Linked DNA regions of Ancylobacter polymorphus. The protein of the gene in region 2 binds, or shares a complex with, the protein of the main gene of each other region. Links are inferred from orthologs where the notes say so. Each region holds a gene or a part of one and is shown on either strand. Other genes may lie near its edges.

Region 1 (7,022 bases), 1.8 Mb from region 2 along the record:
GCTGGCCGGCATGGGCATCGCGCTCGGCGTCGGGCTGCTGGCGGGGCTCGGCAACGGACTATTGGTGACGAAAGCGCGGATCGAGCCCTTCATCGTCACGCTCGGCACCATGGGCATCTTCCGCTCGCTGGTGACCTGGCTCGCCGATGGCGGCACGATCAGCCTCGATTTCGGCGTTCGGCAGTTCTACCGGCCGGTCTATTATTCCGGCCTGTTCGGCATCGCCTGGCCGATCATCGTCTTCGCCATCGTGGCGGTGGCCGGGCAGATCGCCATGCGCCACACGCGCTTCGGCCGCTACTGCGAGGCCATCGGCTCCAACGACAAGGTGGCGCTCTATTCGGCGGTGAATGTCGAGCGCATCCGGCTCATGACCTATGTGCTGCTCGGCCTGCTCGTCGGCCTCGCCACCATCATGTATGTGCCCCGCCTCGGTTCGGCCTCCGGCTCCACCGGCATGCTGTGGGAACTTGAGGCGATCGCTGCCGTCATCATCGGCGGCACGGCGCTGAAGGGCGGCTATGGCCGCGTCTGGGGCACGGTGATCGGCGTGCTGATCCTCAGCCTGATCGACAACATCCTCATCCTGGCGGACCTCGTCTCCCCCTATCTCAACGGGACGATCCAGGGCGTCATCATCGTGCTCGCGGTGGTTCTCCAGCGCGGCAAATCATCATCCGCCTGAGAGCGGAGACCATGGGAGAAACGACAATGGAACGCAGGACCTTTCTCACCACCGCCGCCATCGGCGCCGCCACCGCCGCGGCAGGCGTCTCCATGCCCGCGCTCGCGCAGGGCAAGAAGGCGGTGATCGGCGTCTCGATCCCCTCCGCCACCCACGGCTTCATGGGCGGGCTGAACTGGCACGCGCAGGAAACCATCAAGCGGCTGAAGACGACCTATCCGAACCTTGAATTCGTGCTCGCCACCGCCGGCGCGGTGGGCAAGCAGGTCAACGACATCGAGGACATGGTGGCGACGCGCAACATCAACGCGCTTGTCGTACTCCCCTTCGAATCCGAGCCGCTGACTAGCCCGGTCAAGGCGGTGAAGGATGCCGGCAAATGGGTGACCGTGGTCGATCGCGGCCTCTCCCAGCCCGGCATCGAGGACCTCTATGTCGCCGGCGACAACACCGCCTTCGGCCGCGTCTCCGGCGAATATTTCAAGGCCAATCTCAAGCCCGGCGCCAAGATCGTGGTGCTGCGCGGCATTCCCACCACGCTCGACAATGAGCGGGTCGACGCCTTCCAGGCCGCCATTGCCGGCTCGGGCATCGAAATTCTCGACATGCAGCACGGCAACTGGAACCGCGACAAGGCGTTCCAGGTCATGCAGGACTACCTGTCCAAGCACAAGAAGATCGACGCCGTGTGGGCGGCGGACGACGACATGGCCATCGGCGTGATGGAGGCCATCTCCCAGGCCGGGCGGCAGAAGGAGATGTGGATCGTCGGCGGCGCCGGCATGAAGGAGATCATCAAGCGGGTGATGGACAAGGACCCGCAGATCCCGGTCGACGTCTCCTACACCCCGGCGCAGATTTCCACCGCGCTGGAAGTCACCGCGCTGCGCTTCGTTTCCAACACGCCGGTCTATGGCCGCTTCATCATTGGCTCGACGCTGATCACGGCGGAGAACGCGGCGCAGTTCTACTTCCCCGACAGCCCGTTCTGATCCATCGACGGCGGAGGGGGCCGCGCGTCCCCTCCGGCGCATGGCTCATGCTATCCTCGCGCCATGATTCCGTTTGAAGGCGACGCCCTCGCCCTCGCGCCACGCCTCATTGGGGTAACGCTGCTGGTCGACGGCGTCGGCGGCCTCATCGTCGAGACCGAGGCCTATCGGCGCGACGACCCGGCCTCGCACAGCTTCACCGGCCGCACACCGCGCAACGCGGCGATGTTCGGCCAGCCGTTCCATGCCTATGTCTACCGCTCCTACGGTCTGCACTGGTGCTTCAACATCGTTGCGGAAGGCCACGGGGCGGTGCTGATAAGGGCGCTGGCGCCGCTCGTGGGGCTGGAGCGCATGGCGGCGCGCCGGGGCGGCCCGGCCTTTCTCTGCGCGGGTCCCGGCCGGCTCACCCAGGCGCTCGCCATCACCGGCGCTCTCGACGGCGCGCCGCTCGACCTTCCGCCCTTCGACTGGCGCGAGCGCGAGGGCGTGCCCGACATCGTGACCGGGCCGCGCATCGGCATCTCCAAGGCCGTCGCCGAGCCCTGGCGGTTCGGGCTGCGCGGCTCGCCCTTCCTCAGCCGCCGCTTCCCCTGAACCCTCCCCCACATACCCGCGTCCGGTAGCCGGCTAAGCAGGAGCGTCGGCAGGCACGAATCCATGCCGCGAATGCACGCGCGCCGGCAACGAATGGCTCCCCCTGCGGTTAGTGAGGCGACGCCGGATCACTGGCCACACGCCGAGGGAGCGCAGACGCATGGCACGCAAGAGCAAGGGGGCCGCCGGTTCGGCCGCGCGGATTCACGACCAGACCCTGACGCGGGGCGCGGGCGGCGAGCTGCACCAGTTCGCGGAGGGCGACACGCAGGTGCTGACCACCGCGCAGGGCGGCCCGGTGGCGGACGACCAGAACACGCTGAAAGTGGGCCCGCGCGGCCCGGCGCTGATGGAAGACTTCCACTTTCGCGAGAAGATGTTCCATTTCGACCATGAGCGCATTCCCGAGCGCGTGGTGCATGCCCGCGGCTATGGCGCCCATGGCTATTTCGAGACCTATGAATCGCTGGCGAAATATACCCGGGCCGACCTGTTCCAGCGCCCCGGCGAGAAGACGCCCGCCTTTGTGCGCTTTTCCACCGTGGCCGGCTCCAAGGGCTCCTTCGACCTCGCCCGCGACGTGCGCGGCTTCGCGGTGAAGATTTACACGAGGGAAGGCAACTGGGACCTCGTCGGCAACAACATCCCGGTGTTCTTCATCCAGGACGCCATCAAGTTTCCCGATGTCATCCACGCGGTGAAGCCCGAGCCGGACCGCGCCTTTCCGCAGGCGCAGTCGGCGCATGACAATTTCTGGGACTTCATCTCGCTGACCCCGGAATCCATGCACATGATCATGTGGGTGATGTCGGACCGGGCGATCCCGCGCTCCTTCCGCTTCATGGAAGGCTTCGGCGTCCACACCTTCCGCCTGCTCAACGCCAAGGACGAATCCACCTTCGTCAAATTCATCTGGAAGCCCAAGCTCGGGCTGCAATCCGTGGTGTGGAACGAGGCGGTGAAGATCAACGGCGCCGACCCCGACTTTCATCGCCGCGACCTGTGGCAGGCGATCCAGTCCGGCGATTTCCCGGAATGGGAATTGTGCGTGCAGCTGTTCGACCAGGATTTCGCCGACAGCTTCGATTTCGATGTGCTCGACCCGACCAAACTGATCCCGGAAGAAATCATCAAGCCGGTGCCCGTCGGCCGGCTGGTGCTGGACCGCATGCCGGACAATTTCTTCGCCGAGACCGAGCAGGTGGCGTTCATGACGCAGAACGTGCCGCCGGGTATCGATTTTTCCAACGATCCGCTGCTGCAGGGGCGGAATTTCTCCTATCTCGACACCCAGCTGAAGCGTCTCGGCAGCCCGAACTTCACCCATATCCCGATCAACGCGCCGAAATGCCCCTTCGCGCATTTCCAGCAGGACGGGCACATGGCGATGCGCAACCCGGTGGGGCGCACCAATTACCAGCCCAATTCGCGGGGGGAGGGTCCCCGGCCCGACCCGGCGCGCGGCTTCCGCAGCTTCGCCGAGTCGATCGACGCGCCGAAGGTGCGGCTGCGGCCGGAGAGCTTCGCCGACCATTACAGCCAGGCGCGGCAGTTCTTCAACAGCCAGACCGCGCCGGAGCAGAAGCACATCGCCATGGCGCTGACCTTCGAGCTCAGCAAGGTCGAAGAGGTGGTTATCCGCGAGCGCATGGTGGCGCATCTGCTCAACATTGACGAGGCGCTCGGCGCGACGGTGGCCGACAAGCTCGGCATCGACATGCTGCCCAAGCCCGCCGATGTGGCCGTAACCCCGCGGGACGACCTGCCCGCCTCGCCCGCGCTCAGCATCATCGAGAACGGCCCGAAGAGCTTTAGGGGTCGCAAGGTGGGCGTGCTGGTGAGCAATGGCTGTGACGGCACGCTGCTGAATGCGCTTCAGGCGACCCTCGCCGCCGAAGGGGCGACGATGGAGCTGGTGGCGCCGAAAGTGGGCGGCGTCGAGACCGCCGACGGCACCAAGCTGCCCGCCCATCACATGATCGACGGCGGCCCCTCGGTGCTGTTTGACGCGGTGGCGCTGCTGCTGTCGGAGGAAGGCGCGGAACGGCTCGCCGGCGAGGCGGCAGCGCGCGACTTCGTGGCGGACGCCTTCGCCCATTGCAAGTTCATCGGCTTCACCGCCGCCGCCCTGCCGCTGATGGCCAAGGCCGGCGTCGCCCCGGACGCCGATGAAGGGCTGATCACGCTGGAGGATGCCACTTCGGTCGACGCCTTCGTTGAGAGCTGCCGTGCGCTGCGCCTGTGGGCGCGGGAAGCGGCGGTCAAGCTCTGAACGGCGGGGCCATGGCAGCGCGCGGCCTCATCCACGGTCCGCTCGGGGCGAACTGCCTGCATCTGTGCGTCGACATGCAGCGCCTGTTCGCACCGGGCTCGCCCTGGACGGTGCCGTGGCTGGAAAAAGTGTTGCCGGCGGTGGAGGCGCTGTGTGCGCATCGTCCCGAACGGACGGTGTTCACCCGCTTCGTACCGCCGCAGCGGGCGAGCGACGCGATCGGCAGCTGGGCGCGCTATTATCAGCGCTGGGAGGCCGTCACCGGCGAGGCATTGGGTCCGGAGGCGGTACGGCTGGTGCCAACGCTGGAGCGCTTCGTGCCGCCGGCGCGGATAATCGACAAGAGCGTCTATTCGCCCTGGACCGAGGGACGGCTCGACGCCTTGTTGGCCCCCGCCGGGGTCGAGGCGCTGGTCATCAGCGGCGGCGAGACGGATGTTTGCGTTCTCGCCACCGCACTCGGCGCCATCGACCGTGGCTTTCGGGTCATCCTGGCCACCGATGCGCTGTGCAGTTCGTCCGATGCCACGCATGACGCGCTGATGGAGCTCTATACACGCCGCTTCAGCCAGCAGGTGGAGGTGGTCCGCACCGAGGAGGTGCTGGCGCAGTGGCACTGAACCGTTTCCGCCGCGGGCGCCACCGATGAAGATCGCCACCTTCAACGTCAACGGCATCAATGGCCGGCTGACCGTGCTGCTGCGTTGGCTGGAGGAGGCGCGCCCGGATGTGGTGTGCCTGCAGGAACTGAAAGCGCCCGACGGCCGCTTTCCCATTCGCGCCATCGAGCAGGCCGGCTATGGCGCCATCTGGCACGGCCAGAAGAGCTGGAACGGCGTCGCCATCCTCGCCCGCGGGCGCGAGCCGATCGAGACAAGGCGCGGCCTGCCGGGCGAGGCGAAGGACATGCAGGCGCGCTATATCGAGGCCGCGGTCGAGGGCCTGCTGATCGGCTGCCTCTATCTGCCGAATGGCAATCCCGCGCCGGGTCCAAAATTCGACTACAAGCGGAACTGGTTCGCGCGGTTGCTGGCGCATGCGGCGGAGTTGCGGGCGCTCGACGTGCCTGTCGTGCTCGCCGGCGACTACAATGTGATGCCGACCGAACTCGACGTGTACAAGCCGGAGCGCTGGGTGGATGACGCGCTGTTCCGGCCGGAGGTGCGCGAGGCCTTCCACACCCTCACCGCACAGGGTTGGACCGACGCGCTACGCGCGCTGCATCCCGGTGAACGCCTCTACACCTTCTGGGACTATTTCCGCCGCGCCTTCGAGCGCGATGCCGGGCTGCGGCTCGACCACCTGCTGCTGAGCCCGGCGCTCGCGCCGCGCCTCACCGCCGCCGGGGTCGACCGTGCCGTGCGCGGCTGGGACAAGGCGAGCGACCACGCCCCGGCCTGGATCGAGCTCGCTCCCGCGCGCCCGGCGCGGCGGCGCAAGAGCGCCGGCTAGCTATTTCAGCCCGTCGAGATGGCTGCGTATATGCGCGGCTTCGGCCGGCGTAGTGGCGAGGCTGATCGCGGTCATGAACCCTTCACGCGCCTCCCTTGTGCGGCCGAGCTGCATCAGCAGCGCGCCGCGCAGGCCGTGATAATGGAAGTAGCCGGAAAGCCGCTCGCCCAAAGGCTCCACCATGCCGAGCGCGGCTTCCGGGCCGCGCAGTTTGGAAATCGCCACTGCACGGTTCAACGTTACCACGGGCGAGGGGGTCAGGATTTCCAGCGTGCCGTAGAGCAGGTCGATCTGCGCCCAGTCGGTCTCTTCAGGAGTGGAGGCGCGCGCATGCAACGCGGCGATGGCCGCCTGCACCTGATAGGCGCCGGGCCGACGGTGGCGCATCGCCTTGTCGAGCAATGCCAGCCCTTCAGCAATGAACGCGCGATTCCACAGGGCGCGATCCTGGTGCTCCAGCAGGATCACCGTGCCGTCGGCGGCAAAGCGGGCCGGGGCGCGGGCGTGCTGCAGCAACATCAGCGCAGCAAGGCCCATGATTTCCGGCTCGGCCGGAAACAGCCGCAGCAGCAGCCGGGCGAGGCGGATCGCTTCCTCACACAGGGGCGCGCGGGCGGCGGTCTGGTCGCCGGCGGCGGAATAACCCTCGTTGAAGACGAGATAGAGCATGGCGGCGACGGCGCCGAGCCGCTCCGCCCGCTCCACCGGGCCGGGCGGCTCGAACGGTACGCCGCCCTCCCCCGCCTGCGCACGGGCGATGCGCGCCTTGGCGCGGGTGACGCGCTGCTCCATCGCCGTCTCGCTCACCAGGAAGGCGCGGGCGATCTGGCCGACGGAGAGGCCGGAGACGATGCGCAGGGCGAGCGCGATCTGCTGCGTCGCCGGCAGCTCCGGGTGGCAGCAGATGAACAGCAGGCGCAGCACGTCGTCGCGGTAATGCGCACCGTCCATCTGTGCCGCGACCGCCGCCTCGGCATCGTCCGTATCGGAAAAGGCGTCTTCCGGCGGCAGCGCCACCTGCCTC
Region 2 (6,768 bases):
GGAAACCTCGCCGCTGGTAGGCAAGCCCCTGCGCCAACTCGACCTGTTCGACGGCATGCGCATCGGCGCGGTCATCCGCGCCGGGCGGGTCATGCTGCCGCGCGGCGACACGGTGATCCAGGCGCGTGACCGGGTGGTGATGTTCGCGCTCGCCGACAAGGTGAAGCGGGTCGAACAGCTGTTCCGGGTCAGCCTTGAATTCTTCTGAGAGAGGCCCCGGTTCATGATCGCGGTCGCCCGCTACAGCGCCCAGACGGCCGGCGTCATGGCCGGCTTCCTGCTGCTGGCCGCGCTGGTGTCGCTGTTCCGGCGCGAGCCCGGTGCCGACGTGTTCCTGATGACGGCGCTGCTCACCGTTTTCGGCGCGGGGGCGGTGCATCTCGCCGTGCGCAACCGGGCCGGGCGGCTGGACCGGCTCGCCGCCTATGGCCTGCTGCTGCTGCTTTGGCTCGTCGTGCCGATCATCGCCGCCGTGCCGATCGCCGCGACCACGACGCTCGGGCCGGTGCATGCCTGGTTCGAGGCGGTGGCGGCGTTCACCACCACCGGGCCGATCCAGATTCATGATCTCGACAAGGTGCCGCGGGCGACGCTGGGCTGGCTGCTGACGCTGCAATGGGCGGGCGGGCTGCTCACCCTTGTGGGCTTCGTCGCCGTGCTCGGCCCCGCCGGTCTCGGCGGCCTGCCGGACCGCAGCGCCCGCGCCAATCTGCTCGGCGTCACCCATCAGATGACGCTGGACGACGCGCTGCGCCTCGTGCTGCCGATCTATCTCGGCGCCACGCTCCTGTGCACCTTCCTGCTGTTCCTGCTCGGTCTTCGCCTGTTCGAGGCGCTCGGCCTCGCCGGCGCGGCATTGTCCACCGGCGGCCTGCTGCCGGATGCGGACGGCATCGCCGCCTATGGCCATTTCGGCATCAAGGCGGTGCTGATCGTTTTCATGCTGATCGGCGGCACGAGCCTGCTCTGGCAGCGCATGCTGCTCACACGGCGCTTTCGCCTCGCGCTCGGACAATATGAAAACATTGTGCTTTTCGCGCTTTGCCTCGGCCTCGGCATTGCTGCCGCGGCGATTGGTTTCCGCACGCTGGGCAGCGGCCTGTCGCTGCCGATCGCGCTGGAGGACGGGCTGTTCACCGCCGTCGCGCTGGTCACCACGACAGGCATCGAGCCGCATGCCGGCGCCTTTGCCAGCCTGCCGGTGACGGTGGTGCTCACCGTCGTCTTCATCGGCGGCGCCAGTTTCTCCACCGCGGGCGGAATCAAGATCTACCGTGCCGGGGTGATGGTGCTGCAGAGCCTGCGCGAACTGGAGCGACTGGTGCATCCCAGCGCCGTGCATCCGCGTCGTCTCGGGCAGCAGAATGTGACGTTGCAGATGATGAAGGCGATCTGGATTATGTTCGGCGTCGCCTGCACGGTGATCGGCGCGCTAACCGTGGCGCTCGCGCCGGCCATGCCGAGCTTTGAAGCGGCCTTCGTCGCGGTCGTGACGGCGCTGAGCAATGCCGGTCCGGTCTATTCCGTGAACTGGCAGCCGGACGTGAATTGGCCGGACTGGGGCGCGCTGCCGGCCTATGCGCAGCTTATACTGGCCCTGGCCATGATTCTCGGGCGGCTGGAGATTCTGGTCGTGCTGGGGCTGGCCAATTTCGCCCTCTGGCGACGTTAAAGGGCAGATATATCAAGCCACTGAGTCGCCATGTTCATGCGATGTGCGAACGGGTGGCTATACCGAGACCGGGCTGAGGACGGACGATGTCGCGCATTGCCTATGTGAACGGAGCCTATGTGCCGCACGCCGTGGCGGGCGTGCATGTGGAGGATCGCGGCTACCAGTTCGGCGACGGCGTCTATGAAGTCTGCGAGGTGCGCGGCGGGCATATGGTGGATGAGCGTCGCCACATGGAGCGGCTGGTGCGTTCGCTCGGCGAACTGCGCATCCGGCTGCCTATGTCGCTTGCCGCGCTCGGGGTGGTGCTGCGCCAGACCATCGCCCGCAACCGCGTGCGCGACGGCCTCGTCTATCTGCAGGTCACGCGCGGCGTCGCCCGGCGCGACCATTATTTTCCCGATCCGGCGACGCCGCCCTCAATCGTCGTCACCGCCCGCGCGATTGACCCGGCCAAGGGCGAGGCGGCGGCGGAGCAGGGGATCGGCGTCATCACCGTGCCGGATAATCGCTGGGAGCGGGTCGATATCAAGACCGTCGGCCTGCTGCCGAACGTCCTCGCCAAGGAGGCGGCGAAGCAGGCCGGCGCGCGCGAAGCCTGGTTCGTCGATGCGGGCGGCCATGTCACCGAGGGCGGCTCGACCAATGCCTGGATCGTCACGCCCGAGGGGCGGCTCGTCACCCGGCCGGCGGAGTCTGGCATTTTGCGCGGCATCACCCGCACGGTCATGTTCGAGGTGGCGGCCGAGCTGCAATTGCGCATCGAGGAGCGCCCCTTCACCGTGGCGGAAGCGCTGGGCGCGCGTGAGGCCTTCGTTACTTCGGCCACCAATTTCGCCACCCCGGTGGTGCGAATCGACGGGCAGGCGATCGGCGACGGCCGGCCCGGCCCGGTGGCGCGCGCCCTGCGCGCCAACTACCACCGGCTTGCCGAAATCGCCCGCTGACACAGGTAATTCTGCCCGCCCGGCCGGCAGGCGGGTGCGGAAAGACCTTGCCAAGGGGAACCAACTTGGCGAAAGCATCTTGCGCGCCAGACATGCTATGCCATGTTTGGGGCGCACGTCTTTGTGCTTGACCGCTCCCGGACGGGGCGCAGAGCGCAGGACGACCGCGCCGACCTACGAGCAACAACAAACAAACGGATCAAAAAACCATGGCCGCGGAACGTTCGCAGAACCTCCAGGACACCTTTCTCAATCACGTCCGCAAGAACAAGACGCCGCTCACCATCTTCCTGGTCAATGGCGTGAAGCTGCAGGGAGTCGTCACCTGGTTCGATAATTTCTGCGTGCTGCTGCGCCGCGATGGCCATTCGCAGCTCGTTTACAAGCACGCGATCTCGACCATCATGCCCGGCCATCCGGTTCAGCTGTTCGAACCCGATGAGACCGGCGAGAAGGGCTGATCTTGGAGTTCAAGCCCTCCCGCACGTCGTCCGCCGGTCGTGCCGCCGGCCTGCCTGTCGAGCATGAAACCGAAGGCGACGCGACCCGCGTGGTGGTGATCGTTCCGCACCTGACCCGTCGCGGGGCAGGGGAGGAGGGCGTGCGCCGCTCGCCCGAGGCGCGGCTCGACGAGGCGGTCGGTCTCGTCCTCGCCATTGATCTGAAGCTTGTCGGCAGCGCGCTTGTGGGCTTGTCGCAGGTGCGTCCGGCCACCTATCTCGGCAGTGGCAAGGTCGAGGAAATCGCCGGGCTGGTGAAGGCGGAGGAGGCGGGGCTGGTCTTTGTCGATGCCCCGCTCAGCCCGGTGCAGCAGCGCAACCTCGAAAAGGCGTGGTCGGCCAAGGTGATCGACCGCACCGCGCTCATTCTCGAAATTTTCGGCCAGCGTGCGCGCACCAAGGAAGGTGTGCTGCAGGTCGAGTTCGCCCATCTCAACTATCAGCGCAGCCGGCTGGTGCGCTCCTGGACCCATCTGGAACGCCAGCGCGGCGGCTTCGGCTTTCTCGGTGGCCCCGGCGAGACGCAGATCGAGGCCGACCGCCGGCTGATTGGCGAGCGCATCGTCAAGATCGAGCGCGAGCTGGAGCAGGTCAAGCGCACCCGCGCCCTGCACCGCGCCAGCCGCAAGAAGGTGCCTTATCCCGTGGTGGCGTTGGTCGGCTACACCAATGCCGGCAAGTCGACCCTGTTCAACCGGCTGACCCGCGCCGAGGTGATGGCGCAGGACCTGCTGTTCGCCACGCTCGACCCGACGCTGCGGGCGGTGCAGTTGCCCACCGGCGACAAGGTGATCCTGTCCGACACGGTCGGTTTCATCTCCGATCTGCCGACCCAGCTCGTCGCCGCCTTCCGCGCGACGCTGGAAGAGGTGATCGAGGCCGATCTCATCCTGCATGTGCGCGACATGGCGCATGAGGACGCGGACGCGCAGGCCCATGATGTGAAGAGCGTGCTGGCCGATCTCGACATCGACCCGGAAGACGACCATCGCGTCATCGAGGTCTGGAACAAGATCGACCGGCTGGAGCCGGAGGCGAGGGCAGGGCTGTTCAACGCCGCCGCCCGCCGCGAGGGCGATGCCCGCCCGATCCCAGTGTCGGCGCTCACCGGCGAAGGCATGGAGCCGCTGCTCGCCACCATTTCGCAGCGCCTCTCACGCGAGCGGGTGAGCCTCGCCGTCGATCTCGCCGCCGCCGATGGTGGCAATCTCAGCTGGCTCTATCGCCACAGCGAAGTGCTGGAGCGCCGCGAGGACGCGGAAGGGCGGCTGCACCTCGCCGTGCGGGTGCCGCCGGACCGTGCCGAGCAGATCGAGCGTCGCTTCGGCGCGCGGCGCATCCGGGGATAAGGCGCCAGGGCCCGTCGTCATCCCGGACGGCCGAAGGCCCATCCGGGATCGCGTGGTGATGGCGGGCGCTCCCGGCTCTGCGCTTCGCTTCGGCCGGGATGACGGCGGAGGGGCGTGCGGGGGCAGGGCGCCCCTCTGCCCTACTCCTTCGGCGCCGCCGTCTTCGCCGCCGTCTTGGCCTCCTGCCACAGCGCCTCCATCTCATCGAGGCTGGCCTCTGTCGGCGTGCGCCCGGCCTGCGCCAGCCGGTCCTCGATATGGGCGAAGCGGCGGGTGAACTTCTCATTGGTGCCGCGCAGAGCGGCCTCCGGGTCCACATCGAGATGGCGGGCGAGATTGGCCAGCGCGAACAGGAGGTCGCCGACTTCTTGCCCCGCCGCCTTCGCGTCGCCGGCGGCGATCTCGGCTTCCACCTCGTCGATCTCCTCGCGGATCTTGTCGAGCACCGGCCGCACCTCCGGCCAGTCGAAGCCGACCTTCGCCGCCTTGTCCTGCAATTTCACCGCCCGGGTGAGGGCAGGGGCGCCGGCCGGCACCCCGTCCAGCGTGCGGCCCTGCCCCGGCTCCGGCGGCAGACCCCGCGCCGCCCGTCGGGCGGCCCGCCGCGCCTTCTCTTCCGCCTTGATGGCGTCCCACGCCGCATTCACCGCCGCCACGTCGCGCCCACGCGCGTCGCCGAACACATGCGGGTGGCGGCGGATCATCTTGGCGGTGATCGCTTCTACCACGGCGCCGAAATCGAAGGCGCCGCGCTCCTGCGCCAGCCGGGCGTGGAACACCACCTGCAGCAGCAGGTCGCCGAGTTCGTCGCAGAGGTCGTCCAGATCGCCGCGGGCGATGGCGTCGGCCACCTCATAGGCTTCCTCGATCGTGTAGGGCGCGATCGTGTCGAAGTCCTGTGCAAGGTCCCAAGGGCAGCCGGTCTCCGGCGTGCGCAGTGCCGCCATGATCTCCAACAGGCGCTCTATGTCGCGGGAGGGCGTCAATTCCGCCTCCGAGTGATTCGCAGAAGACATATTATGGAAAACACTCTTATGGGCGGGGGAGGTCGCGTGGGTGAGAAAGGCACGTTAAATGACTGTCAGAGCGTGATTTTCATGCCGTCATAGGCGGCGACCACGCCGTCCGGCAATTCCCGTGTCAGCGTGGCGTAGTCGAGATCGGTGTGCAGGTTTGTGAGCACGGCGCGGCGCGGCTGCATACGCTCGATCCAGGCCAGCGCCTCGCTGAGCGACAGATGCGTCGGGTGCGGCTTGGGCCGCAGCGCGTCGATGATCCACACATCGAGGTCGGCGAGATAAGCCAGGCTTTCCTCCGGCAGATCGTGCAGGTCGCTGGAATAGGCCAGCCCGCCAATGCGGAAGCCATAGGAGATGATGTTGCCGTGGTACTGCCGGTACGCCTGCGCCTCGACCGTCCCGCCGGGCCCGGCGACGCGGATGGTGTCACCGGCGTGGAAACGGTGCTCGGTCAGGATCGGCGGGTAGTCGCTGCCCGGCGGCGTCTCGAAGCAATAGCCGAAGCGCTGGTGCAGCATCGCCGAGGTCTCGGGATCGACATGCACGTCGATGCGGCGGCGGTTGAGGATTGTCAGCGGGCGCAGATCGTCGATGCCGTGGGTGTGGTCGGCATGTTCATGGGTGAACAGCACGGCGTCGAGCCGGTCGACCCCGGCGTCGATCAATTGCTCACGCAGATCCGGCGAGGTGTCGATCAGCACCCGCGTCGGCCGCTCGGCGCCGTCGTCAAGGCGCTCGACCAGCATCGAGCAGCGGCGGCGGCGGTTGCGTGGTTCGTTCGGGTCGCACACGCCCCAGCCCTGCCCGACTCGCGGCACCCCGCCGGAGGAGCCGCAGCCGAGAATGGTGAAGGTCAGCGCCATGGGGAGCGGAAGCCTCTAGGATGCGCGGGAGAACAGGCGGAAGAAGTTCTGCGTCGTCAGCGCGGCGATCTCGTCGAAGGACACTCCGCGCGCCTCGGCGAGTATATGGGCGGTCTCCACGACATAGGAAGGCTCGTTGCGCTTGCCGCGCCGGCTGTTGGGCGCGAGATAGGGCGCGTCCGTCTCCACCAGCACCCGGTCGGTCGGCAGGCTGGCGGCGATCTCGCGCAGCGGGGCGCCGGATTTGAAGGTGAGGATGCCGGAGAAGGAGACATAGCCGCCCAGCGCCACCGCCCGGCGGGCGAGGTCCGGCCCGGCGGTGAAGCAATGCAGCACGAAGGCGAAGGCGCCCTTCCCGCTTTCCTCTTCCAGGATCGCCGCGACATCCTCGTCGGCGTCGCGGGCGTGGATCACCAGC

What was found.
Region 1: the proteins of hfq (region 2) and K9D25_RS06665 are in contact, whole or in part, in a crystal structure (PDB 3VU3), measured with the Escherichia coli proteins. The link is inferred for Ancylobacter polymorphus from one-to-one orthologs.

Annotation. Positions count from the first base shown.
Region 1 is NZ_CP083239.1:1,418,036-1,425,057, reverse strand. The notes cover bases 2,060-4,990. They hold K9D25_RS06665 (catalase), read left to right. Parts: upstream 2,060-2,434; coding sequence 2,435-4,546; downstream 4,547-4,990. Other genes in these bases: K9D25_RS06660 (cysteine hydrolase family protein), read left to right, coding at 4,558-4,990; K9D25_RS06670 (DNA-3-methyladenine glycosylase), read left to right, coding at 2,060-2,274. Also shown: K9D25_RS06680 (ABC transporter permease), read left to right, coding at 1-685; K9D25_RS06675 (ABC transporter substrate-binding protein), read left to right, coding at 712-1,677; more of K9D25_RS06670, read left to right, coding at 1,741-2,059; more of K9D25_RS06660, read left to right, coding at 4,991-5,166; xth (exodeoxyribonuclease III), read left to right, coding at 5,192-5,998; K9D25_RS06650 (RNA polymerase sigma factor), read right to left, coding at 5,999-7,022.
Region 2 is NZ_CP083239.1:3,241,515-3,248,282, forward strand. What follows is about bases 1,778-4,454. They hold hfq (RNA chaperone Hfq), read left to right. Parts: upstream 1,778-2,828; coding sequence 2,829-3,080; downstream 3,081-4,454. Other genes in these bases: K9D25_RS15275 (D-amino-acid transaminase), read left to right, coding at 1,778-2,619; hflX (GTPase HflX), read left to right, coding at 3,077-4,454. Also shown: Trk system potassium transporter TrkA, read left to right, coding at 1-208; K9D25_RS15270 (TrkH family potassium uptake protein), read left to right, coding at 224-1,672; more of K9D25_RS15275, read left to right, coding at 1,759-1,777; more of hflX, read left to right, coding at 4,455-4,468; mazG (nucleoside triphosphate pyrophosphohydrolase), read right to left, coding at 4,609-5,454; K9D25_RS15295 (MBL fold metallo-hydrolase), read right to left, coding at 5,550-6,350; K9D25_RS15300 (TatD family hydrolase), read right to left, coding at 6,366-6,768. UniProt on the Escherichia coli protein: RNA chaperone that binds small regulatory RNA (sRNAs) and mRNAs to facilitate mRNA translational regulation in response to envelope stress, environmental stress and changes in metabolite concentrations.